One region of the Bacillus pacificus genome, then DNA from elsewhere that is predicted to be linked to it. Evidence: riboswitches for the same ligand, from Rfam matches in the RefSeq annotation. Region 1 holds a riboswitch; the other holds the start of a gene.
The links. Region 1 has a riboswitch for cyclic di-AMP ahead of LMD38_RS17210 (APC family permease). Riboswitches for the same ligand answer to the same signal wherever they lie in the genome.

Region 1 (15,669 bases):
AAACTAAATAACGTACGTAAATATGAAATTCCGTTTTGTTTTTATATAAGTTTTATACTGTAAGGTCATTTAAACACAGCTATTTATATAACGTAAAGAAGTATTTTTATTCCCTTTATTTTCAAGCCTTCATGTCTTTATTTCAAAATATAATCCACTTCACTTTTTCAATTAAAATATCCATATATCACAACAAAAATCTCTACTTTCTCCAAGACGAAAAAATTATATTAATATACTTTTATAACCCATATGCAATTATGCATAGCGTATACACAAAAAGGATAGCTTCACTTACGTAAAGCTATCCTTAAAAAACCTTCTTACTTTTTCAAATGATATGGAACTGTCGTAATAACAACATTTCTTTTATAAAGTAAATACGCACGAATAAGTAAACTAGATTGATTATGAAGAATGTTATGCCAACCTTTTTTCGGAATGAACTGTGGTATAACGACAGTAACTCGGTAATTTGATTCACTCGCTTTATATTGTACTGTATCAATAAACTTTGTTAGCGGTTGAATAATACTTCTATAATGAGAATGTAATGTAACAAGCCTTACTTCAGGTTGCCACTTCTTCCATTTCTCTTCAAATTTCTTTTCCTCTTCTCTGTCAAAAGCAACATATACAGCGATAACTTGATCTGCAGAAAGAGACTTCGCATAGTTTAATGAATTTTCTACTACATGCGTCATACCAGCTACTGGAACGACAATTACATTTCCTTCAATCGGTACAATCCGTTCACAAGTTTTTAAACTTAGTTGGTCACCTACTGCATCATAATGCTTCTTAATTCGGTGGAACAAGAAGATAATAACAGGTAAGAAAATAAGGATTGACCAAACTTGTGCGAACTTAGTTAAAAAGAACATACTCATTACGATAAAACTAATGACTGCACCAATTAAATTGACCGTTAATCTCAAAGCCCATCCTTCAGGTTTTTCACGAAGCCATTTTAATACCATACCCGTTTGAGAAAGTGTAAATGGAATAAATACACCTACTGCGTATAATGGAATTAAATGCTCTGTTTGCCCTTGGAAAGCTACAATTAAAATAATCGATGCAATTCCAAGTATAATAATTCCGTTTGAGTAACCTAGGCGGTCTCCTCTAATCGTAAACATTCTCGGTATAAACTTATCTTTTGCAAGGTTTACTGCTAATAACGGAAACGCAGAATATCCTGTGTTAGCAGCAAGGATTAATATTAAAGCTGTTGTACCTTGTATAAAATAGTACATGAAATTACGTCCAAATGTTTGTTCAGCAATTTGTGAAACAACTGTTACTTCTTTACTTGGGGAAATTCCGTAATAATAAGCTAAGAACACAATTCCTGAAAATAAAACTGCAAGTAATGCACCCATTGCAAGTAATGTTTTCGCTGCATTGTTAGGTGCAGGATCTTTAAAGTTTGGAATTGCGTTTGAAATTGCTTCAACACCTGTTAAAGCAGAACTTCCTGATGCAAATGCTCGTAACAGTAAAAACAAACTAATCCCTGCAACTGGTGTTCCAATCGGCGTGTGTAAATTCGGTGACACGTGACCAGTTAAAATATTATATATCCCTACACCAATTAATATAAATAATGCTAAAACGAATAAATAAACAGGATATGCTAAAACGGAAGCTGATTCCGTTACCCCTCTTAAATTTAAGATGGTAATAAATATAACAAATATAATCGCAATGATTACATTATGTGCATGTAAACTAGGAAAAGCAGATGTTAGCGCATCTGTACCTGCAGACACACTTACTGCAACAGTTAAAATATAATCGACTAATAAAGATCCTCCAGCAATTAAGCCCGAATTCATCCCTAAATTTTCTTTTGATACAACATACGCCCCTCCGCCATGCGGATAAGCAAAAATAATTTGACGATAAGATAAAATAAGGGCTGTCAATAATACTAATACCCCAATGGCTATCGGAATAGAATACCAATAAGCGATTGCTCCAACACCTGCTAGTGCAATTAATATTTGCTCTGGACCGTAAGCAACTGATGACAATGCGTCAGAAGAAAGAATGGCTAACGCCTTCGTTTTATTAAGCTTTTGTTCTCCAAGCTCCGTTGATTTTAACGGTCTTCCAATTAAAAATCTTTTAATAGATGAAACCACTGCTGTCCACTCTCCAATAATTTTGTACGAACTTTTCTGCTAGTTATAGCGGATAAACGATTTCTTCAGAAAACAAAAAATGTCTACAAGCCATAACGAAATAGACTTGTAGACATTATATTTTTTGTCGCACAAGCTCCACCTTCCTTCTCAATATAACGCTTACGAGGTTAGCTGTCGGATTCGGGCCTATGAGTAGCCCTACCTTTTTCAAGGATTCACCCCATTGGATTAAGAACTAATCCATAAGAACGGGTCCCCCGCACCATGCGGTTTCAGCGATTTAGAAAATTGAAACTGTGGATTATAATACTCCTTTATTTTCAAAATGTAAACAAAAATTTTTAAAAAGAAAAAATTAAAATGATTGCGCATAATCCGCCGGTAAATATACATAATGAATACTAAAAAATCAATAAAGGAGACCTATATGTCTAAAGAAAAGAAGCCTATTTTTTCCGATTCCTATTTAGATGCATTAGCAAATGAAATTAATCAATTATACGGTAAACGTGAACAGGAAATAAATTTGACAGATAGAACAAAAAGAAATAAATGATTTGTCATAAAAAAAGAAAGCAATACACTTATATAATCTGTACCCTTTGTAAAGGACATTTTAAAAAAAGTTAGGCGGCATCAAGAAGATGGTTTCTGTATTCGACAGGAGTCATCTTCTTTAAATTCCACTGATATCTGTGCTGATTATAGTATTTCATATAGTCTTTAATTTCTTGTTTTAACTGTGTGAAAGATGTACAAGTTTTGATGTGTGCTTCATCTTTAAAGTGCCCGAAAAAAGATTCTTGTGGGGCATTATCCCAACAGTTTCCTCGCCTTGACATAGATTGTCCCAGCTTTAATTTTTTGACTAATTTTTGATAGGTAGGACTTGTGTAATGAGCACCTTGATCAGAATGAATATAGGCATCTTGCGTTAATCGTACCTTCTTATTCTTCTTTAGTTTGTGCAGCGTCGTCGTTGCGATATCTAAGGTAAGTCGTTCTGAAACATGATACGCCAAAACTTCATTCGTAGACCCGTCTAGAATAGTAGATAAATATCCTTTTTGATTCTTACCATAAAACAGGTATGTGATATCTGTAAGAAGTACCTTTCCCGGTACACCTTGCCTAAATTCGCGTTTTAATCGATTGGGTACCACGAAGTGTTCTTTCGTCGCTTTCAACATTTTTTTATAGGGATTTTCTCTACGAATAGGACAGATTATCCCATATTTTTTCATGATTCTACGGATGCGTTTCAAATTGTAGACAACTTGAAATTGACCCGCCAATGTCATTTTGATCTGACGAGCCCCCTTTTTTCGGTTTTTAAATCGAAATGCCTTTAATATAATCTCTTTCACTATTTCATCTTGATGTATTCTTTTCTCTCGCCGACTTTGAGAAATGGCTAAAAAATAATTATAGTATCCAGAACGTGAAACGCCTGCGACCTGACACAAATATCTCACCATATTTTTCAGGCGGTATTTTTCAATGATAGAACGAATTAATAGGTACTTTTGACTAGCGTGTAACGTTATTTCTTTCCCATCCTCCCTTCCATAAATTTGATCTTTTTTAACAGTTCATTTTCAGCTTTTAATAAGTTTCGTTCCGCTTCCAAACGTGCATATTTCTCCTCTAATGTAAGTTCTCTTTCTGACTTTCTTCCTGAGTTTTCCTTACGTGTGTCTCTTAAGCCCCATACACCGTTTTGCTTATAGGACGTACGCCATCTATTTCCTGATGACACAATACGTTGTAGACCGATGATATCTATATCAAAACCACATTCTTCAAAAATAATACGAGGTGGTTTACCCTGTTCATTTTCCTTAATAAAAATACGCTTGAATTCATCGGTATAGGTAATTCCTTTTTGGCTTACCGATTTTACGTATCGATTTTTTGATAATATTTGAATTTCCTTTTCTGTAAGCAATTTTTTCGTCATTTTGAAATTTCTCCGATTCTCATTTTTCTCTCATTATACAAGAAATACCCTATAGAATAGACTTTTTTTAAGTGTCTATTCTATAGGGTACAGTTTATATATATTGCTTTCTTTTTTATTTTTTCATACATCCAATTGTATTGCTGATTTGTTAAAGGTCATTTCTTCATACACTTTCAAATTTTGATATACTGCTCCTAATAATGGTGATTCTATAGAAAATTGTTCTGCTACATCTAGTAAGTATCCTTGTAAGTGCTTCGCTTCAATAGACGAACCTTTTTCCATATCACGCTGCATCGATGACTTCATATTATACGAAATTTTATCAATTGTTTTCATATGTTCTTGGACAATATTATCTTTAATTGGCGCTCCTATACATCTCATAATTTGCATACATTCTTCAAATAAGTTTTGGATAAAATCGCGTCCACCTTCGCTTTCACGAATCGGTCCTATCGGTGCCCGCATTAATGTCGTCACACCCGACATTACAGTAATAAATAAATATTTATGCCACATATCTTGCATAATGTTTTCACTTAAAACAAAACTAGATTTCGTACCTGCAAATGCTTTAGAAATATGCTTTATTCTCTCTGAATCTTGAGACTTCATTTCTCCAAACACAAGTCTGTTGGCAGCGCTAGTTTGTACAATTTCTCCTTGATCGTTTAAAGTCGTCTCGATAAAGCATAAACCGCCAATTACTTTTTCCTCACCGAATTCCTTTTGTAATAGTGATACATGAGCGATACCATTTAACAATGGAATAATCACAGTGGTTTCACCTACAAAAGGCTTCACATCTTGAATTGCCTCGTTTAAGTGATACGCTTTTGTTGAAAATAAAATGACATCAAATGGAGCAGTTCGATCTTCTTTCGTTATTAATTTCGGTTGGAAGGAAAAATCCCCGTTAACACTGCGGATTACAAGTCCTCTTTCCTCCAATTGTTTTTTCCTTTTACTGCGAACAAGAAACGTAACCTCTTCTCTCTTTTCTACTAAGCGTCCCCCAAAAAATCCTCCAACGCCGCCAGCTCCTAATACTAAAATCCGCATACAACATCCCCCTTTTCAAAATATCAATTTATAACTTTTAGTATACATAACATTATACATGTCCCCTACTAAATAAGCTGAATTTTCATTCTTAATCAAGTATAAAACAGTGGTTATTTTCAAATAAATTTGGGCATGTTGTTTTTATAGCATATATGGAAAGGAAACAATGTAAATGGAGGCAATACAAACAATTGAAGAAAAAGATGTAACAACAGCTATATTTCAATTTATATTCCCGTTTTCTTTTAAAACTGGGTATGAACAAAATATGTTCCCTTTCTTACAGAAAAATGACTTTCGCCCTTTTCGACTCGATCATCTTGAAAATGAAAATACATACTATGGAAGGTTTCAAGTTTCACATCAAAATATGGAAGCATACTATCTTTCATTTACAAATAAAATTTTATTTCCTCATTCAGAGCATCAAAAGGGGTTGCAGCGCTATTCTAAAGACCTTAATTTAACTGGACATTTAACAACAAATCTTATTTCCGTTCCATTTAAGATTCATTCTATTGACGTAACACTTTGTCCTTATGAGCTTGGCTTCTTAACAATTCGGACAGAAGTAGAGACCGCTCCAAACATGACATTATCAGAAGCAATTGAATTCGCCGCCCGCTTCCGTGTACTTGAAACTAAAAATGATACAAATGAAACGATTTGCATTGAATGTAATGGAAAAAAATATTCCCAAGTGGAAAGGTTCATTTTTGGTTATTTATTTCATGGCGTAACAGATTTCTTTGAGAAGAAGAGATTAAGAAGTTCTTACTTTCAAACCTTTCCTTTCTTTGAAGATCAAAGAATGTACGTTCAAACTTTACTATGTATAAAAGCAGAGATGGAGCTTACCGAAGTGGATGTTTATCGTACTTCCAGTCTTTCTGGGTTAACAAGTAACGGCAAGGCTTATGTAAGTGCAAATAATCTTCCTTATATTCATGATTATTTAAAACAACACGCTTACCAGAGGTGGGCTCCAAATCGCTATTTCATAATGGAAGAACATATATTCACCTGTGTAACAAATGAGGGGGAACACGAATTTACTAAGCTTGCGAGTCAAATGTATGGGGAGTTTTATTACGCTTTATTATTAAATCTATTTCATAAAATTGTTTTGTTAAAAATGGCAAACGCTTATGCTGAACTAAACATTGAAAAAGATACAAATGAAATCGAGAAATTAATTTACTCAATCAATTCATTTACTGCAAATTACTTTTCTTTAGAGCTCGTATCCCAATCACAGAGTGAAGATATTTTCTTTCGCTTAAGAAAGCTTTTTAACATCGAGGTTTTATACTCGAATGCAAAACAAAATCTTGATAGTTTGTTTAAATATCAAGAAAATGTCGCTTCTAAAAAGGATAGTCTTTTATTATTAATTTTAACGCTTTACTCTGTTGTGGGCCAAATGTTAGGGTTTACTATGATTGACTTGTTAAGAAACACCGATTCAAACAAAATATCGTCGCCACTTGAATTTTTCGCGCTTTTAATAGCAATTAGCGGCATCGTCATTTCACTTATTTTAGGTGCGCAAAGTTTATACCAATGGGGTCTACAACATAAACGAAGAAAAGCATGGGTTAAACAAACTGTACTTTCTGCTGTGAGAGAGAAAGATGATTCGAAATAAAGATGATTATTTTTACATTGAAATATGTGGCACGCTACAGTAATTGAAATTTTTATCAGCGATTTTTCGGATATATCGGCGCATCTCGAAATATATCAGCGATTTTTTAAATATATCAGCGCAACTCAAAATATATCGGCGATTTTCCAGATATATCGACTTACCGACAGAAACCGACAAAAGGCTGAACCGGACAATATAAAAAGGGTATTCCAACATAAAGTTTGGAGTACCCTTTTTTATTACACGAATTCCTCTTACTTCCCTGCTTCGATTTTCTCTAATGCAGCAGCTACTTGTTCTTCCGTTAATTCATGTTGTATTACGTAGCGGTTACGTGGGCTTACACGGCATTCGTGAGAACATGCACGTAAATATTTCGCTTCGTTTTCTTCAGAACATAAAATTTTCTTGTTACATTCTGGATTGGCACAATTTACATAGCGCTCACAAGGTTCACCTGTAAAGTAGTCTTTACCAACGATAACATGTTCTTTTTGGTTTACTGGTACAGCGATACGCTCATCGAACACGTAACATTGTCCATCCCAAAGCTCACCTTGTACTTCTGGGTCTTTTCCGTACGTTACAATACCGCCGTGAAGCTGACTTACATCTTCATAACCTTCACGAACTAACCAACCAGAAAACTTCTCGCAACGAATTCCGCCTGTACAGTACGTTAAAATCTTTTTACCTTCAAGTACTTCTTTATTTTCACGAATCCAATCTGGTAATTCACGGAATGATTCGATATCAGGTTTAATCGCACCTTTGAAGTGACCTAAATCAAATTCATAATCATTTCGTGCATCAATGATAACTGTATCTTCTTGTTTCATTGCTTCATAAAAATCTTTTGGCTCTAAATACTTCCCAGTTATTTCGTGTGGATTAATATCATCTTCTAGACGAAGTGTAACTAATTCTGGGCGAGGACGCACGTGCATTTTCTTGAATGCATGACCATCAGCTTCATCTATTTTAAATACGATACCGTCAAAACGTGGATCGTTGTTCATAGCTTCCATGTATTTCTCTGTTTGTTCTACAGTACCAGAACAAGTTCCGTTAATACCTTCTTTTGCTACAAGAATTCTACCTTTTAATTCAAGTGAATTACAAAATGCTAAATGCTCTGCCGCGAATTCTTCTGGGTTTTCAATTGTTGTGTACATGTAATATAGTAATACTCTGTATGGTTTTGTAGTTGCCAATGTATTTCTACCACCTATCTAATTTTTAAAATCATGTATAAGTTAACGTTCATATCAAAACATATATAATAAGAAAATGAATCCCATTTTCTTCTCTTTATACTATTTTCTATCAGTTAACAAAAATAAAAAACAAGATTACACACCAAAACACTATGGTTATGTTGTAATCCCAATATATTATATATCATACAAATGCAATTCCATCAATTAATATGCTGTATTATCGGCTTTATGTTCACATAAATTTCAAAAACAGCCCTTTAATTCATTATGTTTCCCCACGTCATCACACCATAAACTCCCAATTTTTAATAACACCACACCATTCATTGTATTAAGGCATATAATTTGCACTAAGGAAACATTTATGTTCAAATAAAAAATATAACCTAGTACATTTAAATGTATTGAAATAAAGAATAAGAATACTTACAATAATTTCATCAAGTTAACATACCAAAGGGGAAAACTACTATGAATAAAGATATATCAAAAGATGAACATGTCCCTTCTCAAAGTACAACTGTTCAATCAGCGCATTTAGCATTAAGCGGACAAACGAAAGGCTTAAAAAGACTATTACCATTCTTAGGTCCTGCTTTCATCGCTTCAGTCGCTTATATTGACCCTGGCAATTTCGCGACAAATATTGCCGCTGGATCACAATATGGATATTTATTACTCTGGGTAATTCTCGCTTCTAATTTAATGGCTGTATTAATCCAAACTTTATCAGCTAAATTAGGAATCGCTACAGGTAGAAACCTTCCTGAAATTGCTCGAGAAAACTTCCCAAAACCTGTTTCCATCGGCTTATGGATACAAGGTGAACTCGTTATTATGGCTACTGATTTAGCTGAATTTATCGGGGCAGCACTCGGATTGTATTTATTATTTGGAATTCCAATGTTACCAGCTGCTTTAATTACAGCTGCTGGATCATTTATTATTCTTGAATTTCAACGCAGAGGCTTCCGTCCATTAGAAGCTATTATAACAGGAATGATTTTTATCGTTGTTATCGCTTTCGGTGTACAAGTCTTTTATGCAAAACCGGAATTAAGCCCTTTGCTTTCAGGACTATTTATTCCAAAATTCCAAGGTGTAGACAGTATATTACTTGCAGCCGGAATTTTAGGGGCGACAGTTATGCCGCACGCAATCTATTTACATTCCGCCTTAACGCAACGCCGCGTAGTCGGAACAAATGATGAACAAAAGAAAAAGATTTTCCGCTTCGAGTTTATTGATATCATTATTGCAATGGTTATCGCTGGAGCAATTAATGCAAGTATGTTAATTGTTGCTGCTGCACTATTCTTTAAAAACGGCTTGCATGTCGAAGATCTTGATGTTGCTTTTAACCAGTTCAGTACTTTAGTGGGCCCTGTATCAGCTGCTTTATTTGGAATTGGGCTCTTATCAGCAGGACTATCTAGCTCTTCTGTCGGTACAATGTCAGGTGATATTATTATGCAAGGTTTCATTCGAATGCATATTCCGTTATACTTACGCCGATTTATTACAATGATTCCACCACTAGTGATTATCGCTTTAGGCGTAAATCCAACTTACGCTCTAGTCATGAGTCAAGTTGTCTTATCATTCGGTATTGCCTTTGCATTAGTACCACTTATTATGTTTACAAGTAATAAAAAAATTATGGGTGCACTCGTTAATCACCGCATAACTACCTTTATCGCTTGGATCATTGCTGTACTTGTTATCATTTTAAATATTTTCTTACTGTATCAAACGTTTGTAGGATAATGAAAGAAGAAGGCTGTCTCAAATTTGTGTTGAAGACAGCCTTCTTCTTTTTAAATTATAGATTTTCATCATCCATTTACATGACAGACCGTGCTTTCAACAAATTTTATAAACTCTTCTTCCTCCTCAATAAATGGAAAATGATTACTGTATTCAAATGTCGACATTATCGCATTTGGCATAAGCTCCGCTACTTCCACTGCAAATTCATGCGGACACTGTGTAATGATTCGTAAATGCAGAAGCAAATAAATTACCATTACTATTAAACTCACTGTATAAATGTGTTACACAAAGTGGTTTTCCTTCTCCCTTTTGAAAATACTCAAATTTCCCTCTATCAGTTTCGATATAATATTTCTCCCACATCAGAGTTTCCCCCTAATGTCTTTTTATATATTCTCCTTTTTCCGGCATTATCACACCCTTCTCAGTTCGAAAGTAAAGTGGTAATCCTTCCGAAAGAAACATACTTACCTTGGATGGATCCTGCCTTTGATGATGAATATGTAAATGTGGCTCACTTGAACTTCCTGAGTTACCGACCTGAGCAAGAAATTCTCCTTCATTTACATGTTGTCCTTCCTTCACTTTAATTGACCCTTTCTTTAAATGCGCAAGAACCAAAAATGTCCCTGTTTCATCTAGTCGTAAATAAATATGATTTCCCGCCATTGACTGAAAATCATCCGATCCCGGAACTAAATCTTTTTCATCATTATTAATTGATACAACTGTTCCAGAAGCTGGTGCCATTACTTTCGCTCCATATATTCCATAATCATCCAACTTACTACTTTTCACTTCAGCAGGAGGAATGAGAATATCATATGCCCAGCGCTCATTTGGTTTGATAACGTGATAGTTCGTTTCTAAACGATCACCACCCCAACCTATTAATGCTCGTTCATTTAAAGGAAAGCGCACGACTACTTTAGGGCTCGTAGAATGTACATCTGCCGGGTAAGCAAGTCTACCAATGTTCGCAAACCATCCTAAAGGCCAAGCTCCAATGATAGAGAAAATAACGATGAAGAGTAGCGCTCCATCTATTCGTTGTCTGAAAATTCCTTTCCACACAATTAGTAACGTTATCCCTATTAAAATAAAGAGTGATACTATGCTAAAGGCTTGTATACTCCACCACCCAATGACTGATATAACACCTTTAGCTAAATAAACTATACTCCAACTTGTAAGTACAAAAGCAACTAAAATTACTAATACATATTTCTTCCACATGTCGTATCCCTACTCTCATATCTTTGTTCTACATGATACGAATTAAAAATTACGACATATAAAAGAAATACTTACGACTTTTTTACAATTTTTTATGCTGCGGTAAAGCGATAGTGAAAACAGTTTCTTTCTCGTTACTGCGCACAGTGATATCCCCTTTATGAAGCTCTGCTATACTTCTCGCAATTGCAAGTCCCATTCCTTTTCCACCTGTATGGGAGCTACGTGATTTTTCACCACGATAAAACTTCTCAAAAACGTAAGGAAGGTTCTCATCTGGAATACATTGTCCAAAATTTTTAATTTCTATTTCAACATTCATGTCTCTTTTAGAAACTTGAATTACAATCTCCTTTCCGTCTTTCCCGTACATAATACTATTACTAATTACATTTTCGAATAACCTCACCATAAGTGCTACATCCATTTCCACATGTAACTCTTTATCCCCCTTAATACAAAGGCTCATATCAGCATCATCTAATCGTGGCACAAAATCAATCATAATTTGTTCCATTAACGCTTTCATATTTACTACACTTTTATGTAATTCAATCTCTCTATAATTTATTTGACAGTATTCTAACAAATCATCTACTTGATTTTTTAATTCATAACTTTTTCGCTTTAATATGCTTACATACTGTTCACATTCTTCTCCATTTGAATGCAACTTATTTCCTAACAAGTCCGCATAACCGATTAAAGATGTTACAGGTGTTCGTAAGTCATGCGAAATATTACTAATCATTTCATTTTTCATTTCCTGTGATTTTTTTTCATTCTCAATAGACTCTTTTAAACTTTTAGCCATTCTATTAACATTTGCTGCTAATTCACCAATCTCGTCATTTTTTGAAATAGGTATATATACTTCAAAATTACCATTCCTTATTTCCTTCACGTTCTTATTAATTTCAGACAATCGTTTCATCATTGTTTTTGTCATACATGCAAAGTATGTCGTAGTAAAAATTAAAAAAACTATAAAATATAAAAATGAATATTTTTCCTCTAATGCAGTAACATGACTATATATATTTCCAATTAAAATTTGAAACACTATTATACTTACAGTTGCTAACAAGATGCTACATATGAATGCGGTAAAAAACTTAGCTCTAATGCCTTGTAATGATTTAATCTTCAATTTTATATCCGACTCCCCAAACATTTTGAATAAACTTCGGTTCTTTTGGATCCTCTTCAATTTTATTTCTTAACCTTGCGATATGAACCATTACTGTATTATTGCTTTCATAGGCTCTTTCTTTCCAAACGCTCTCATATATTTCTTCAATAGTAAATACACGATTCTTTGCAGCTGCCATTAAATACAAAATATCATATTCCGTTTTTGTAAGATTGATTGTTTCTCCATATAACATTACTGTTCTAGACACTTCATCTATTTCTAAACCTCTAATGTTTATTTTCTTTTTTATTACTTGGACAGCATTTTGATTGAAATATGTATACCTTCTTAATTGAGCTTTCACTCTCGCTATAAATTCAATTGTACTAAACGGCTTCACTATATAATCATCTGCCCCAGTACTAAATCCAATTACTTTATCTACATCCGATGATTTTGCACTTAAAAACATAATTGGTAAACTATGTTTCTCTCTAATCCTTCTGCACAATTCTATCCCATCCATTTGTGGCATCATAATATCCAAAATAGCAAGTTGAATGTTATTTTTATTTATTATTTCTAAAGCCTCTTCTCCGTTATGAGCACTAAAAACTTTAAAACCTTCTTGCATTAAATTCACGTTCATAAATCTAACAATATCTTGATCATCATCTACAATTAAAATTGAATTTTTCTCCATATACAAACCTCTTTTTGAAATATATTCCACAATCAATTTTATCATAAATCAAAACCATACCTCCCTCTTGAATAATCTTTTTTTTCAGATTACATTATATAATAACAACACATTCTAGTTTCAGAAGAAATGGAGTGAAAGCATGTTTCCTATATTGAAAACCGATCGACTCATTTTAAGAGAACTTACCGAAGAAGATGCACCGGGTATACTACAATGCTTTTCTAATACTGACGTACTGCGCTATTATGGGCAAAAGCCATTACAGGATATTGATCAAGTAAAACAAATCATTCATAACTTTAAGTTGAGTTACAATGCAAGAAGTGGTATAAAATGGGGAATCCAATTAAAAAACAAGAAAGAACTCATTGGTACCATCGGTTTTCACGATTGGTCTTCTGAGCATAAACGGGCCAATTTAAGTTATGCCTTTCTCCCTGAACACTGGGGAAAGGGATATGCGACAGAAGCTATTTCTGAAGTTATATCATACGGTTTCCACACACTTCATTTAAAACGGATCGGAGCAATTGTCTTTCTTGAAAATGAAGCTTCCAATAAAGTGCTATTAAAATTAGGATTTGAAAAAGAAGGCGTTCTAAAAAATTATATGTATCAAGATGATATTCCATATGATACAAATTTTTATTCTTTATTAAAATCGGTTTAATAAAATTCATATGTAAAAAACCTTACTTTTAAAAAGTAAGGTTTTTTGTATTTATTCATTAGCAATATAAGCATTCTTATAAGTATAAATACCACCAAATTGATGCTTTTCAATTCCTTTTACATAATCATTTTGTACGTAAGCTGAGCCCATTTGATAAAGCGGTGCGACCGCAGCATCCCCTAATAGAATACGCTCGGCCTCTTGCAATGCTTCCCATCTTTTCTTCTGATCTAATACTAGATCGCTTTTCGCTTTCTTTATTAATTCATCGTAGTGACGGTTAGAATAATTCATTTTGTTATTTTGATTACCCGTCGTAAATAGTTCTAAATAACTAATTGGGTCTTTATAGTCGGGTCCCCAATTTGCCATAGTTATATCATAATCACCTGTTTGTTCTAACTGTAATTTTTGCTTAAATGGCTGTTGTTTAATTTGTATCGTTAATCCTTGTAAATTCTTTTCTAAATCACCTTTTATATATTCTGCCATACGTTTTGCGTTATCTTGTTCAAACGTTAAAAACTCGAGGTTTACTTGTTCTACTCCAAGCTCTTTTTTCGCTTCTTCCCAAATCTTTTTCGCACTTTGTACATCATATAAAGAAAGGTTTCCGTTTTCTTTCCTAAAATCTTTTCCCGTTTCTTCATTGATATGCCCAACTGGTACTAGCCCAGTTGCAGGTTTTGCTCCGTTATTAATAAAATGAGCAACGAAATCCTCTTTATTTAATGCGAATGAAATAGCCTGACGCACTTTCTTATTTGCTAACGCACTATTTTTTTCATTAAAACGTAGCATAGCAATTGCAGGTTCGCTCGACATATGTAACTCCTTATGCCCTTTATACTTGTCTACAAATTGAGAATTAATAGGCACCCGGTCCAAATTACCAGCTTCGTATAAATTAACAGCGGTCATTGTATCCTTTACAATTTGAAAGTTTATCTCGTCTAATTTCACTTTCTTTTCATCCCAATATGTAGCATTTTTCTTTAATTGAAACTCTTGTTCATGCTTCCATTTCTCTAATACAAATGGCCCATTATATATGAGATTACTAGGTTCCAATGCATAATTCTTTCCTTGTTCTTTCAAAAATGATTCATGCTGTGGTAAGTAAATAGGTAGCGCTAACAACTGTAAAAAATACGGGATTGGCTGTTCAAGTTCCACTTCCAATTTATAATCATTTATAACTTTAACCCCAAGTTCAGCAAGAGGCACTGTTCCCTTATTTATCTCTTTTGCATTTTTCACGTAAAAAAGCATATACGCATATTGAGACGCTGTTTCAGGATTAATTGCACGTTTCCATGCAAACAGAAAATCATTTGCTGTCACACTGTCTCCATTTGACCATTTTGCATCTTTACGCAAATCAAATGTATATTTTTTACCATCTTCACTTCTTTTAAACGATTTTGCTACTGCTGGAATCGGCTGATCTTGATCATCTAATACATACAACCCTTCAAATATGTTCTGCATAACGTGCGCTGACGTACCATCCATCGTTTTCGCTGTATCAAGTGAAGGAATTTCTTCTGATACTGTTACATTTAATACTTGTTTTTTTGCCTCTCTGTCACTTTTATTCGCTTTATTATTACAAGCTGTTAATAATAAAGATGTAACAAGTGCCATTACCATTAAATGGCTCTTTTTTCGCTTCATGAATCGTTCTCCTTAAATATAAAATATTATAAAGCGTTATATATTATAGCAGAAATATGAACAGAAAGATGCGACATTCTTTTGAATATTTATTCGTTCAAAAAAAGCTACTCTTTTAAAAAGGATAGCTAAATATTGAATGTTTAATCTGCGCTGTTCGCTCAAGTGTTTATAAAAAACTCTTATTGCATACCTCCTTTTTTATTTTAACTTTTCTCTGTTTCATGTAAATGCCCCCATAACTAACTTAATAGACGTATAGGTTACAGTTTGGTTAGGATATTTTCGTATCTCCATTCAGCAATGCCACTTTGTTTTTTGGAATTCAGGTTAAGTAGAAAATGATATTTTACAAATCTTATACACTTAAGGATTTTGTAAGAATCAAGTAAGAAAAACGAGAACTTTGTTTCG
Region 2 (15,669 bases), 990 kb from region 1:
ATCAATTGATTTTCTTACCACATTAAAAAAGTAGAGCATCGAAATTCGATGCTCTACTTTTCTTTTATAACAATCATTCAAACTATAACAGTCCCTCCAAAATATGAAGGAGCTTATAACCATTTAATACTTTTCTTCTACCTGTAATTCTTTACTGCACTTTTGAATGAAAACTGATGAAATAATCATTACTATGCCCACACTAAAACCAATAAGTTGATCTAATAACATTTCATCATGAATAAACCAGCGAAGTAAAAATACACCACCAAAAATAAGCATCATGATAAATCCAGTATGTCTAAGCCCTTTATATACATTTTTCATATGTATCACCTCTCCACATACCTTTATCCATATTATACCATAATATAAAAAACGTGTATAACCAACATTCGGTATCGAAACCAATAATAAAAAAGACTGCAGAGAATCCCATCTCCACAGCCTAATCATTATTTTTGCAAAAACGCCTGCAAATCAGCAAACTGTCTCTTTGCATCTTCATAGCCTTGCTCGTATAAATTTTGTAATTTTGCTGTATCTTTTTCCATACGATCTACTTGAAGCGGTACTTCTGGACGAATAACAAATAAATTACCTGCTTGTTCTTCTTTTTCAATGTAGTGAAGTGTTTCATTATACACTTCATAACGATTTAGCATCGTGTTAACAAGATTCGGATATTTTTTATAAGCTTTCGCAGCAATCCACCCAAATCTTGATTTTTTCTTTGCGTAACCGTGATTTCTTGTTAAAATTACGACTGATTTTTTAAATCCATCTTCCTGTGCTTTACGAACTGGAATTGGATCTGAAATCCCGCCATCTAATAATTGTTTACCTCGGTAATTTACTACTGGTGCAATGAAAGGTAATGAACTAGAAGCTTGTAATAAATTTAGTGCATCATCATTCGTTCCTTCTTTTTCAAAATAAACAGACTGTCCTGTTTCACAATCCGTCGTTCCTACAAGAAAACGCTCGGGGCTATTAAAGTATGTTTCAAAATCGAACGGCACATGCTTTTCTGGAATTTCATGAAAAATAAAATCCATATCAAATAGCTGACGTTTTCTCCATAAGTTTTTATACGATAAATATTTCGGATGTGATGCATAATCAATATTTACTGTTTTATTTCTATTTCTTTGTCTGGAAAGATACGACGCTGCATGACAAGCACCAGCTGATACACCGATTACATATGGAAAATATAAATCTTGTTCCATAAAGTATTCTAATATCCCACCCGTATATACACCACGCATACCGCCGCCTTCTAATACTAACCCTGTATTTTCAAGCATGTTACTCTCTCCTCTATATATATTGACCCTTTAATTATTCACTATGTTAAGTATCTGTTTCTATTATATATGAGTTCTTTCAGAAATTATATTTAAAAGACTTGAGAAAACGGAATTTTTTCTTCCAATTATATTTCCAAATGATCGGAAACATCCTTGACGAACCTTTGAATAAAATCTTGTTCTTCTTTCGTATATCTATCTAAAAGTAACAGCCACTTTTCTTCAGCTTGTTTATGCAATTTATCATGAGCTTTATATATTTCATTTCCGCTTTCCGTTAAGCGGAAGAAAATTTCTTTTTGATTGTCTAACATTTGCATCTTCTCAACGAATTTCTTTTGGAACAACTTTGTACAAACTTTAGAGATTGCGCCCTTCGTCATTCCCATTTCTATCGTAATTGCCGTTACATTCATCAGACCATTTTTCCCGATACACTCGATTACATGTAACTCAGATAAAGACATAGCACTTACACCTGTCTCACGAAGAAACTTCTCATTTTGTCCTTTCAAATGTTCTTCTCTTTTATGCAAAAGTGTACGAATGTCCGAAAGTATTTCCATTTGTTTCGTTGTATAATCCAATCTATTCGCCCCCTAAGTTTCCAAAGAAACGATTTAACTATATACCATTTTAAAATTATTTTTTCATATTTACAAGTTAGAAAAACATGTTAAAATAAATTTAGTTTCCAAGGAAACCAAAAAGAAGGAGGTTAACACAATGAAAAAATCCAAACTACATTTCATTTTATATGTTGTCTGTATTAGTGCCTTACTCGGTTCCTTCGCTCAAAATATTTACACACCTATCTTGCCCATGATTCAAGGTTCTTTTCATACTTCTCCTTATCTTGTAAATGTCACAGTTTCACTTTTCACATTCATTCTTGCAATTATGCAGCTCGTATATGGACCTTTCATTGATACAAAAGGAAGAAAACCTGTCCTTATCCCTAGTTTAGTCATTAGTACAATTGGTTCAATCGGATGTGCTTTTTCGGCAAACATTTATTTATTTCTCTTTTTTAGAGCTGTTCAAGCTATAGGAATAGCGGCTATACCTGTAGTTTCAGCAACGATTATCGGCGATTTATTTGAAGGAAAAGAACGAGGAGAAGCAATGAGCCTATACCAAATGTTACTTGCCCTCGCACCTGCGATTGGTCCTCTCATTGGTGGTTATCTCGGCAGTATAAATGGCCACTTATCCGTATTTCTCTTTTTATCTATACTTGGCATTCTCTTATTAATGATAAACATTTCACTACTTCCAGAAACAAAACCAACTGTAAGTAAGCAACCACAATCAAAAAAGAATTACTGGTTTATCTTAAAAAATAAAACTGGATTTTCTATTACTCTTATTGGCTTTATTCAATTTTGTATTTACTTTTGCTTCCTCGTTTTTTTACCGAGCATTTTAACAAATTTATTTCACCTAACTGCAAGTGAAATTGGTCTTATGTTTGTACCGATGTCCCTTTCTATTATGTTAGGAAGTTCTTGCTACAAATTTTTGCAAAAACAATTCACAACAAAGCAAGCTTTATTCACCACTAGTTTCTTCAATATTATATGTGTCACTTTATTCTCTTTCACATATAGCATTAATATCCCATTTATCATTATCGTTACATCATTGTACGGTTTTAGTATGGGACTTTCTATGCCAACTCACACTACTTTATTAACGGAAGAATTCGTACAAGAACGCGCAACTGCTATCGGTATGTACAACTTCATCCGCTATCTTGGTATGGGCACAGGGCCACTTATAGGTGGATTTCTTTTATTTAATCAAAATTACTTTTGGATTTTCTTCATAGGTGCAATTACATTTCTACTTATCATTTTATATGCAATGAAAATGATACATTTTCATGCTTTACAAAAAGCAAAATAGAGCCCCCGAAAGGTCGGCTCTATTTTAAACTCGTTGATCCGCAACAATATGAATATCAATATGCTTCGTCTGTCTCATAATTTCATTCACAATCGAACCTTTTCGAATTTCTTCCCATCGCGTTCTCGCTGATTGCCCAAGTAAAATTTGCGTTACTTGTAATCTTTTTGCAACTTCAATAATAACATCCGCTGGCTTTCTTCCTTTCGCTTCTTCTAATACAAAACTTGCGTCAAATTGATTCGTGAGCGCCTTCCACTCTTCAATTGTCTGCTTTTTTCCAACTGAAAGAGAATCTATATTTTCTCTTTCAACATTTAATACATACAATTCAGCGTTTAACCGATCAGCCATGCGCCAGCCCCGTCGTATTAATTTCTCTGCTGTTGAACTGTACTGTACACAAACGAGAATTTTTTCTTTCACGCCAATTGGTTCTATCACTGTTTGACTAATTTTCTCGTCCATATCGTCAGCGACTTCACGAAGCGATAATTCTCTTAGTGCTCCTAAATTATTAAGCGTAAAGAAATTTTGTAAGCTTTGCTGAATTTTTTCTTCTTTATATATCTTTCCGTCTATTAACCTCTTCCGAAGTACTTCCGGCGTTGCATCGACAAGCTGAATTTCATTTGCTTTTTGTAAAATAAAATCTGGAATTCGTTCTCTTACTTTTACATTCGTAATTTGAGCTACAATATCATGAACACTTTCTAAATGTTGAATATTAAACGCTGACAATACGGATATACCAGCCTCTAACAATTCTTGTACATCCATATAACGCTTCTTATTTTTAGAACTGGGAATATTACTATGTGCAAGTTCATCCACAACAACGACTTGCGGTGCACGCTTTATAATTCCTTCCACATCAAGTTCATAAAACACTTTCCCTTTATACTCTATTTCTTTTAAAGGAACCTTTTCTAAATCAGCAATTGCGTCTTCCGTCTCTTTTCTCCCATGCGTTTCAATTAAACCAATTACAATATCCATACCGTCCTTTTTCATCTCTCTAGCATCCAGTAGCATTTTATAACTTTTCCCTACGCCTGGAGCTGCTCCTACATATAGCTTTAACTGTCCCCGATTTTGCTGACGAATATATTCTAAATATTCCTCTGGTGTTCGCCTTTGAAACGTCGGTTTATAGTCATCCGCATACAAAACACTCACAACCTTTCTTTTGAAACAACGCTACCTCAATCCGTTAGATTGAGGTAGCACTGTTACTATTTCATTAGTTTCTGTAATTCTAAATTTAACTTTAAAACGTTTACGCGGGTCTCTCCAAATAAGCCAAGTGCCGCGCCTTCTGTTTGATCCTTAATCAATTGATTTAACGTTTCTTTCGAAATATTCGTTATTTTAGAGATGCGCTCTACCTGCACGGAAGCTGCCTTCGGACTAATGTCAGGATCAAGCCCTGAACCTGAATTTGTCACTAAATCGATTGGCACTTCTGTAACTGGTACGGTGGGATTTTGTTTCTTCCACTCTTCAATACTTTTCTCTACTCGTTTCTCTAAATCTGGATTAGACGGTGCATAGTTATTTGAACCAGATGCCTCTGCTTTATATTCAATACTAGAAACACGCCCATGAAAATAACGTGGATCTGTGAAATTTTGACCGATTAATTTCGAACCAATCACTTCATTTTTATCATTATATATTAGACTTCCATCCGCATTATCCTTCATGACTGCTTGTGCAATACCAGTAATAATAAGTGGATATACAAGTCCGCACAACACTAAAAATGTAAAAGTAATACGGATGATTGGTGATAGTATACTTTGTTTCTTCGCCATCTTTTTCCCCTCTTCCTTATATGAACAAGCCGACAATTATATCAATTACTTTAATTCCAATGAACGGTACAATCACTCCGCCCAGCCCATAAATAAGTAGGTTTCGGCCAAGTAGTGCATTCGAACTCATCGGTTTATATGCGATACCTTTCATCGCCAATGGAATGAGTAATGGAATAATAACTGCATTAAATATTAATGCTGATAAAATCGCTGACAGTGGTGATGTTAGTTTCATAATGTTCAATGCTTCCATTTGCGGAATCGCAAGTGTAAACATCGCTGGAATGATTGCAAAATATTTTGCGATATCATTTGCAATACTAAACGTCGTTAACGCACCGCGTGTCATTAACAATTGCTTACCGATTCCTACTACCTCAATAATCTTCGTTGGATTCGAATCTAAATCAATCATATTCGCTGCTTCTTTCGCAGCTGTTGTACCACTATTCATCGCTAATCCAACGTCAGCCTGCGCTAATGCCGGCGCATCATTTGTACCATCACCTGTCATCGCTACGAGTTTCCCTTTATCTTGCTCCGCTTTAATAACTGCAATTTTATCCTCTGGTTTGCACTCAGCAACAAACTCATCTACTCCTGCTTCTTTTGCAATGGTTGCTGCTGTTAATGGGTTATCCCCTGTACACATAACCGTTTTAATCCCCATTTGACACAACTGTTCAAAACGTTCACGCATACCAGGTTTTACTGTATCTTTTAAATAGATTAAACCGTAAATACGATTATCTACTGCAACTACAAGTGGTGTTCCGCCCTCTTTTGAAATGAAATCTGCTTTTTGATTTACATCTTTCGGAATTGTTCCACCTTGTGACTGAACCCATTCAATCACGCTACCGACAGCACCTTTTCTCACTTTCGTTCCATCCTGTAAATCAACACCACTCATTCTCGTTTCTGCTTTAAATGGAACAAACTCACCTTGTTCTGCAAGTTCTCTATTATATGATATAGATTTCGCTTGCACATACTCGATAACTGATCGACCTTCTGGTGTTTCATCTAAAACTGAGCTAATCGCAGCCCACTTTCCAACTTGCTCAATCGTTTCATTTCCTACAGGTAATAATGTATGAGCCATTCTGTTCCCGAAAGTAATCGTACCCGTTTTATCTAAAATAATTGTATTAATATCGCCAGCAGCTTCTACTGCTTTACCCGACATCGCTAACACATTAAACTTTGTCACGCGGTCCATCCCGGCAATACCAATCGCTGATAATAATCCACCAATTGTCGTTGGAATTAAACAAACTAACAATGCTACAAGTACAGCTGTATCAATTTGAAACCCTAAATAATTTGTGAAAATCGGCAGCGTCACAACAACGATTAAGAAAATAAGCGTTAAACTCGTTAATACTGTATTTAAAGCAATTTCATTCGGCGTTTTTTGACGCGCAGCTCCTTCTACTAACGAAATCATTTTATCAATAAATGATTCACCAGGATTACTCGTAATGACAATCGTAATCTCATCGCTTACAACCATCGTACCGCCTGTCAGGGAACAAAAATCACCGCCTGCTTCTTTTATTACAGGAGCTGATTCCCCTGTAATCGCAGATTCATCAACAGATGCTAACCCTTTTATTACTTCTCCATCACTTGGAATCATTTCTCCTTGTTTTACAATAACAACGTCACCTTTTCTTAGATCAGTTGCTGAAACTTGGACGATGTCTCCATTTTCTTTTACAACATTTGCAAACACATCTTTCTTCGATTGTTTTAAAGAATCAGCTTGCGCTTTCCCCCGTCCTTCCGCTAATGCTTCTGCAAAGTTAGCAAATAAAACTGTAAATAATAGAATGAGGGAAACTGTTATATTAAACCATCCTGGTACACTACTAGAACGACTTGGAAGAAACGATAAAATGAACGTAATGATAAATCCAATCTCCACAACGAACATAATCGGATTTTTTATCATAACTTTCGGATTCAATTTCGCAAAGGATTGTTTCATCGCATGTTTCACGATATCACGATCCATCGTTTTCGCTTGTCTAACCTCATCTTCTACTGCATGTATGTGTGACTCATTTACTCTTTTTTCTTTTACTACTACCGGTCTCATCATTTACCCTCCATTACTTCAATGTAAGAAATTCTGCAATTGGGCCGAGTACTAACATCGGGAAGAATGTTAATGCACCGACAATTACAATTGTTCCGATGAAAATGCCGCCAAATAAACTATTATCCGTACGGAACGTTCCGACTGTTTCTGGCACAACCGTCTTCTCTTTCAATGAAGCTGCAACAGCTAGCATCGTAATTAAACTAAAATAGCGTCCTAAAAACATAACTAAACCAGTTGTAATATTCCAAAACGGTGTATTATCTGCTAACCCTTCAAATCCAGATCCGTTATTCGCAGCTGATGACGTATACTCATAAACAACTTGTGTTAAACCGTGGAAGCCCGAGTTAGAAATCGCTTCTGTTCCTAAATGTGTAGAAAGAGCCAATGCCGAAAATCCTAAAATAAGCAGTGGATGAAATAGTATCGTTACCGCAATTAATTTCATTTCCTTCCCTTCAATTTTCTTACCTAAAAACTCCGGTGTCCGTCCAACCATCAATCCAGATATAAAAACTGCAATAATCGCATACATAATAATGTTCACAAAGCCTGCTCCAACGCCGCCGTATACTGTGTTTAACATCATATTTACGAGTGGTACTAACCCGCCAATTGGTGTTAACGTATCATGCATCGTATTCACCGCTCCGGTTTCAGCAGCTGTCGTTACTGTTGCGTATAGTGAAGAAAATACTGTTCCGAACCTTACTTCTTTTCCTTCTGAACTTCCTTGTACATGTTCGATACCCATTCCATTTAAAGCTGGATTTCCATGTAATTCAGATGTCGTAATCGTTATAAACCCTAGTAAAAAGACCATGAATAGTGAAACGAAAAGGATGCGACCTTGCTTTTTATTGCCCACCATTCGTCCATACGTAAATGGAAGTGCTGTTGGCAATAACATCATAAGCATCATTTGCAAAATATTACTCATTTGTCCTGGATTTTCGAAAGGATGTGTAGAGTTTGCTCCGAAAAATCCACCGCCGTTATTTCCAAGTTCCTTAATAGAAACGAATGATGCAACTGGCCCGCGTAATATGCTTTGCTTTGCCCCATCAATTGTTTGTGCTGTAACGGCACCGTCTAACGTTTGTGGTACGCCAAGTGCAACAAAGACTAGTGCCGCCATAAATGCGATAGGAAGAAATACTCTCGTTAATGCTCTCGTAAAATCAACGAAAAAGTTACCGAGTTCTTTTCCAGCAAGCCCTCTTATAAATGCCATAACGAGCGCTAAAGTCGTTGCCGGTGCTGCAAACATTAAGAATGTAATTCCGATTAATTGTGATAAATAAGATAAACCATTTTCACCGCTATAATGCTGTAAGTTCGTATCAGCCATAAAACTAATTGCTGTATTAAAAGCGAGCGTAGGCTCCATTCCTTCAATGTGTGCTGGATTTAATGGCAATACTCCTTGTAGTCTGAAAATGAAATATACGACAACAATCATAAATCCATTTAATAAAACTAATGATAATGCGTACTGTTTCCACGTTTGATTATATTCTTTTACACCCGTAATTTTAAAAATAAGTTTTTCAAAAGGCCCGAATACTTTATCCAGCTTTTTACTCCCTTGAAAGGCTTTCTCTAAATAAATTCCCGTTGGCTTTGCCACAAGAATAAACAATAGCATTGTAATAACGACTGCAACCCAGATCATAATGAATGACTCCCCCTAATTAAAACTTTTCCGGATTTAATAATGCATACACTAAGTACACCGTAATTGCTGCAACAATAATTGATAAGGCAATCATCATGATTGCTTCCCTTCTTTCACAACTTTATCTGACCAACTTGCAAGACTTGCCATCGATGCGACTAACACAACAAAAATTCCGATCATTACAACATCTAACATAGCTACCCTCTCACCTTTCTGTAAAAATTTACCATTAAAATATTAAAAAAGAACACTGAGCTCTACTCAGTGTTCAAAAAATGAACAACAAAAAGTAAACCTCCTCTCTAAACGCTTACGAGGTTAGCTGTCGGATTCGGGCCTAAAGAGTAGCCCTACTTTCAAAACTGAAAGATTCACCCCAAGTGACAATGCACAAAATTGGTTCCCCCGCTCCATTTCTGGAACTCAGCGATTTTAGGTTTTTTTGGAAATTTTATGAATGATTTATGAGAGTAAATATACTCCTCTATTTTTCACTTGTAAAGAGCTAAATTACTGAAAATAAGAAAATATCCATCTATTTAAACGCTTACATTGAGTGTTATTAATATTTTTTCATCTGTTTTCTCGTCTTTTCTTTCTTTTTCACATAAATGATCTTTTAAATACGAAATAAAAAGAGCGAATGACATGAAGTGCATAGCTTGTTGCACTTAGCATTCGCTCTTTTTTCATTCACTATTTATTCTCCTCGTAAAAAAGCACGTAAATTTCTCCCGCGAATATAAACTTGTGACAATTCTGCATGTAGCTGCTCATATTCGATAACATCTGTTTTTAAATATAAAGCGTCTTTTGATGGCAATATGATATAGGGCCTTGGAAAAATAGGATCAAGTACGACCAATTCTTGAACTCGCTCTACCGATACCGCCCAACGATTCGCTATATCTCCTAGTAACAACACCTTCATCTTCTTCTCCCCCGCCCTATTCAAAAAATAAAAAAGAAATATTATCACAATTCGTAAACACGACAAATGTAGCTCCAATTGTTTCATAGAGCCTCGCTGGATACCGTTTATTCCTTGTAACAACAGTAATAGGCGCTTGAAAAGAAAAGCGAATGTGTTCTGTAAAGAAGCTAACGATTGGAAGCTCATCCCCTAGTAAAATCACCTTCTTAATACACTCATAAATACTAGTAAAATCCTGCTCCTTACTACAACTATACGTCCAATCAAATCCACAATTCCTCACTTCAGCCGCTATCTCTTCATTTGCTGTAAAAATAATTAACTCATGTTGAAAGGCTACTAAATCTATTAAACTATTTATCTTGCTTTCTTCTCCAACACAAATAAGTGTTAGTTCCATGTACCTCATCCTCCTTAGCATAAAAGAATTCAAACATAGATTGATATTCCCCTATACTAATCAGATCGATGAAGTGATGTATCCATCATGGCACCGTCCTCTCTCAAGACGCTTACGAAGTTAGCTGTCGGATTCGGACTTTGAGAGTAGCCCTACTTTCAAAATTGAAAGATTCACCCCTAGTGACACTGCACAAATTGGTTCCTCCGCTCCATATAATTGGACTCAGCGTATTACAAAAAATATATTCTGGCTGATATATTACTCCTGTATTTGGAAAAAGTAAACAGAAAAAAAGTCAGTTATACAACTGACTTTTTTTCTACTTATACATGTGATTTATTTAATTTATACGCAAAATGATTCGTCGGTCCATGACCACTTCCAATATGCAGCGGCTCTTCAATTGCTATACTAATAAATTGTTTTGCTTCTTGAACTGCCTCTTCAATTGAGTATCCTTTCGCAAGTCCTGCTGTAACCGCTGAAGCAAATGTACAACCGCTTCCATGCGTTTGCTTTGAAGGAATTCGTTCACTTCTAAATTCAATAAACTTTTCTCCATCAAAAAGTAAATCAATTACTTCATTACCTTGATATTCTGCATGTCCGCCCTTCATAAGTACATATTTCGCACCTAATTCATGCAGTACTTTTGCAGCCTCTTTACTATCTTCAACGTTATGGATTTCCAACCCAGTTAACACTTCTGCCTCAGGAACATTCGGCGTTACAACTGTTGCTACTGGTAATAAATATTCTTTTAATGCTTGTACTGCTTCTTGTTGTAATAATGATGCACCGCCTTTAGCAATCATAACAGGATCTAGTACAATATTATTCCAGCCAAATTTATTAATATGTTCTGCTACAATTTGAATAATTTCGCTGCTAAATAACATTCCTAATTTCACAGCATCTGGTGTTAAATCCGTACCAATTGAATTCAACTGTTCCGTAATACCTTCTAATGGAACTGGATATACCCCTTGAACGCCAAGCGTATTTTGAGCAGTAATTGCCGTAATAGCCGTCATCCCATACACACCAAGCTCTTGGAATGTTTTTAAATCTGCTTGAATGCCGGCACCGCCGCCACTATCAGATCCTGCAATTGTTAAAGCTTTATTTACTTTCATCCCACTCATCCTTTTCTATCCAAAATAGCGATGATAAATCGTCTTTGCTTCGCTTATATCTTTCGTTCCATGTACAAGTACACGACCATCTTTAAAAGCAACTAATCTCTTTTCTTCCACAGAAAATGATAATAAATATGGATTTACATTTAAATCATGCACACGATCATTCAGCAGCTCTTTATATCGTTCAAAATCTATTTCCTCTTTATGAGGTGGTCTAATTTGAACTGTATTTCTCCCGCATAACACTGCTGTTTTCAATGTATTATCTTTATTTAAATACGGATACAAGGCATTCTCTCCGCACGAAGGACAATTGTGCTTACGAAGCTTTTGCACATTCATACATGAATATTCATTCTTCCATACATCAAACGATACAAGTCCATCTCGAAGCGATTCGTAATCTTCTACTAACAGTTTAAGAGCTTCCGTTACTTGATGAGAAACGACGAGAGATACAGCAGGTGATATAATCCCCGCTGTATCACATGTCGCCCCGCCAAGCGGAATCGATTGTAATAAACAAGATAAACATGGCGTTTTACTAGGAAGAATTGTGTAAGAAAGGCCGTAACTCCCTACACATGCTCCGTAAATCCATGGAATAGAATATTTTTGCGCTATATCATTCACAATGAAACGCGTTTCGAAATTATCAGTTGCATCAATCATTACATTAACGTTTGTAACAAGCTCTTCTAATTCCTCAGCTGTTACATCTTGAACGAGCGCTTCTACTCTTACTTCACTATTAATCTCTTCTAGACGCTTCTTCGCTGCTACAGCTTTCGGAAGATTATTTTTCACATCACTCTCTGCATACAATTGCTGCCTTTGTAAATTACTCCAATCGACATAATCTCGATCAACAATCGTTACTGTACCAACACCAGCTCTTACAAACATTTCTGCATTTGCACTACCTAATGCACCTGCGCCGATAATAAGCACATGCTTTTCCCTTATCTTTTGCTGTCCTTCTTCTCCAATTGGAGAAAATAGTTCTTGGCGAGAATATCGATTATTCAACTACGCTCATTCCTTCTAAAGGACTACTTGCCGTTGCACAACGCTTACGTGCAATACGACCTGCTTCAAATCCTAAACGGCCTGCCTCAATACTTAATTTCATTGCTTGTGCCATTTTAATAGGATCTTTTGCTCCTGATACAGCTGTGTTTAATAACACGCCATCTGCTCCTAATTCCATCGCAAATGCCGCATCAGCCGGGCTACCGATACCAGCATCAACGATAACTGGTACTGTCGCTTGTTCAATAATGAAGCTCAAATTCAATGGATTTACAATACCAAGTCCTGATCCAATTGGAGATGCTCCTGGCATAATCGCATGCACGCCAAGTTCTTGTAATTTACGTGCTAATACAACATCATCAGATGTGTACGGAAGTACGATAAATCCTTCTTCTAGTAACATTTCAGATGCCTTTAACGTCTCTACCGGATCAGGTAATAACGTTCTATCATCACCAATAACTTCTAACTTTATCATGTCGCAAAGCCCTGAAGCTTTTGATAATTTTGCAATACGAACAGCTTCTTCAGCATTTTTTGCTCCGGCTGTATTCGGTAATAACGTATATTTTTTCACATCAAGTTTCTCTAATAAATTAGGCTGCTTTGCATCAAATATATCCATACGACGTACTGCGAACGTTAAAACTTCAGCCTCAGATACATCAATTGCCTTTTGCTGCACATCAAAATCAGGGAATTTTCCTGTTCCTAATAAAAGTCTAGAATGAAATGAAAATGGTCCAATGTTTAACATAATCAACCGCCTCCTACGAAAGTTACAATCTCAATTTGGTCTCCATCAAAAACAGATGTATCTGTATGATCATCTTTTTGTAAAATATCTTTATTACGCTCTACTACAACAATTCTGTTATCTAACTCTAAATGTGTAAGTAGCTCAGCTACTGTTTTCACACTCTCTGGCACTTCAATTTGATTACCATTAATTTTTAAATTCAAACTTCCATCCCCTTTCTAAACTGTTTTAGAAAGCAATGAATCTAGCAAGTGAGTCTCCTGCTTTCCCTCTATTAAATCAGCCATATATTGACCAGAAACAGGACTTAATAAAATGCCGTTTCGATAATGGCCTGTGCAAGCATATAAACCTTTTATTTCTTCATGCTCTCCCATATAAGGAGCTTCATGATTCGACTGTGGTCTTAATCCTGCCCATGCACTTTCCCATTCAGCTTCTTTTAAAGCAGGCAATATTGTATACGCGCGCTCTAATATAGAAGTAATACTTTCTGGTTGCACAGTTTTATTGAACGTACGAGGCTTCATCGTTGCTCCAATTACGTAACGTCCGCCGCGCTTTGGTGCAATGTAAAATCTTTCTTGGAAAATAGGCGCCTTTAAAAGTGGTTTTCTACTTCTTACCGCTACTACTTCTCCTTTAACCGGATATGTACCCCATTCGCGGTGAAAATAACCTAGTAACTTCGTGCTCCATGAGCCACCTGCAATAACAACTTTCTCGCAAGTGATCATACCTTCGCTTGTCACAATTCCAGTCACTTTATTATTTTCAATACGAATATCAAACACTTCTGTCTGTTCATATATATCAGCGCCCGAAAATGATGCGGAATGTGCGAATGCTTTCGTAAGCTCTGGTGCAATAACATGACCATCTTTTGGATAATATACAGCCCCTATAATTGACTCAGATAGATACGGCTCTTTCTCTCGCAAACGATCTCCCGCCAGAAAGTAAGAATCTTCACCGGTTTTCTGCTGCCAATCCATAATGTGAAGAATTCTTTCCTTCTCCTCTTCATTTTGAGCAATGCGATAAATGCCTTTCTCTTCATACCCAATATCGATGCCTGTTTTTTCACGTAAAACTTCTGCAAGTTGTGGAAATATAGCACGGCTTTCTCTAGCAAGTTCAAATAGCGGGTCATATTCATCCCATTCTGCCTGCACCCCAAGTAAACCAGCGGCTGCTTTCGAGGCTTCAGATGCAATCTGTTGCTTCTCTACAATCGCTACTTTATGTCCTCTTTCTGCTAGAAAATGTGCAACTGAACTACCAATTACACCACCGCCAATTATCGCTACATCATACTTCTTACACATGTTTTTCCGCCCACTTTCTTATTGATTCCTTATAAGACTTCGCTTTGCTATACGGGTTACTACTACTTATAATCCCAGACATAACAGCAATACCACTGACGCCGTTAGTAAGAACATCTCCAGTGTTTTCCGGAGTGATTCCTCCAATTGCTGTAATCGGTATGGATAAACACTTTGCAATGTCTGAAATTTCTTCAAGCCCTCTCGCTGGCACACCTTTTTTACAATCTGTCGGAAATACATGACCATAGACGAGTGAATCCGCGCCATTCTTAAATGCATCAATCGCCTCTTCTAAAGAATGTACAGAATAACCGACATGCAAATAAGAAAACTTTTCTTTCACTGACCTTACATCTGCGCTTCGATATCCTAGCTGCACGCGCGGAATGTTTAATAAAATAGCAATATCAATTCGATCATTTATCACTATTTTTGATGCTGGAAAGCCTTTCTTCAAAAGACTTTCCACACCTTCATACAATTCCTTCGTGCTTTTCTCACGCTCACGAATATGCAAATAATCAATTTCACTTTCAATTTGCATCGCTACATTCACTAACTCTTCGAATGACATGTGACCATTTGAGATTACATGAAGCTCATTTTTCATATTCATTCGCCTACTTTAAAATGTTTTCGAATAACTCATCTGCCGGAACGATTTCTTTCGTCATTCCTTTATCTTTCAACCATTTATTTTGTTTCTCCCATGACTCTTTTGAATCTGATAAAAATGGTTCATCCTTCGTTTCCATTTTCTCTAATAAAATTTTCATACTTTCTTTTTCAACTTCTGGTACAAGTGGGAAGTTTTCTTTTTCCTGATGATTTAATAAAATATTTAATGCTTCATCTGGATTTTTCTTCATGAAATCATAACCTTTTTTCGTACCACGTAAGAAAGCTTGCAACGCTTCTTTATCTTTTTTCAACGTTTTATCACCTGTTACAAATACGAGCTCATGATAATTCGGTACACCGTAATCTGCTGGATTAAAGTATGCTGGTTCATGACCTTCATGACGCATAACAGGTACTTCATGGTTAATGTATGCCCCTGTTACCGCATCCACTTTTTTTGTAATTAATGCTGGTACTAAATCAAAACCAACATCGACTACTTTCACTGTATCTGGATTACCACCAGCTTCTTTTACCATCGTTTTTAAATACATCTCACTTAAAGGTGTTCCAGAATATCCAACTGTTTTACCCTCTAAATCTTTTGGCGA

Region 2: it holds a riboswitch for cyclic di-AMP, as region 1 does, so the genes downstream of both, LMD38_RS22250 (SipW-dependent-type signal peptide-containing protein) here and LMD38_RS17210 (APC family permease) in region 1, are expected to answer to the same signal.

The regions. Positions count from the first base shown of each region.
Region 1 covers NZ_CP086328.1:3,300,335-3,316,003, forward strand. The annotation lists gene LMD38_RS17210 (APC family permease) at 324-2,150, opposite strand; cyclic di-AMP (ydaO/yuaA leader) riboswitch at 2,295-2,441, opposite strand; gene LMD38_RS28650 (hypothetical protein) at 2,581-2,709, shown strand; one part of gene LMD38_RS17215 (IS3 family transposase) at 2,780-3,726, opposite strand; one part of gene LMD38_RS17215 (IS3 family transposase) at 3,726-4,113, opposite strand; gene panE (2-dehydropantoate 2-reductase) at 4,237-5,181, opposite strand; gene LMD38_RS17225 (hypothetical protein) at 5,357-6,832, shown strand; gene trhO (oxygen-dependent tRNA uridine(34) hydroxylase TrhO) at 7,090-8,049, opposite strand; gene LMD38_RS17235 (Nramp family divalent metal transporter) at 8,527-9,822, shown strand; partial or broken gene LMD38_RS17240 (alpha/beta fold hydrolase) at 10,039-10,191, opposite strand; gene LMD38_RS17245 (M23 family metallopeptidase) at 10,204-11,064, opposite strand; gene LMD38_RS17250 (sensor histidine kinase) at 11,147-12,214, opposite strand; gene LMD38_RS17255 (response regulator transcription factor) at 12,204-12,902, opposite strand; gene LMD38_RS17260 (GNAT family N-acetyltransferase) at 13,045-13,575, shown strand; gene LMD38_RS17265 (peptide ABC transporter substrate-binding protein) at 13,627-15,255, opposite strand.
Region 2 covers NZ_CP086328.1:4,292,832-4,308,500, forward strand. The annotation lists gene LMD38_RS22200 (NCS2 family permease) at 1-26, shown strand, start outside; gene LMD38_RS22205 (hypothetical protein) at 124-327, opposite strand; gene LMD38_RS22210 (patatin-like phospholipase family protein) at 456-1,310, opposite strand; gene LMD38_RS22215 (MarR family transcriptional regulator) at 1,439-1,900, opposite strand; gene LMD38_RS22220 (MFS transporter) at 2,040-3,221, shown strand; gene kdpDN (KdpD-like non-kinase potassium sensor) at 3,246-4,400, opposite strand; gene kdpC (K(+)-transporting ATPase subunit C) at 4,457-5,038, opposite strand; gene kdpB (potassium-transporting ATPase subunit KdpB) at 5,055-7,145, opposite strand; gene kdpA (potassium-transporting ATPase subunit KdpA) at 7,159-8,826, opposite strand; gene kdpF (K(+)-transporting ATPase subunit F) at 8,846-8,926, opposite strand; gene LMD38_RS22250 (SipW-dependent-type signal peptide-containing protein) at 8,923-9,027, opposite strand; cyclic di-AMP (ydaO/yuaA leader) riboswitch at 9,126-9,271, opposite strand; gene LMD38_RS22255 (hypothetical protein) at 9,533-9,763, opposite strand; gene LMD38_RS22260 (hypothetical protein) at 9,780-10,166, opposite strand; cyclic di-AMP (ydaO/yuaA leader) riboswitch at 10,260-10,407, opposite strand; gene thiD (bifunctional hydroxymethylpyrimidine kinase/phosphomethylpyrimidine kinase) at 10,493-11,314, opposite strand; gene thiF (thiazole biosynthesis adenylyltransferase ThiF) at 11,321-12,340, opposite strand; gene thiG (thiazole synthase) at 12,333-13,103, opposite strand; gene thiS (sulfur carrier protein ThiS) at 13,106-13,309, opposite strand; gene thiO (glycine oxidase ThiO) at 13,325-14,434, opposite strand; gene tenI (thiazole tautomerase TenI) at 14,427-15,047, opposite strand; gene LMD38_RS22295 (ABC transporter substrate-binding protein) at 15,058-15,669, opposite strand, start outside.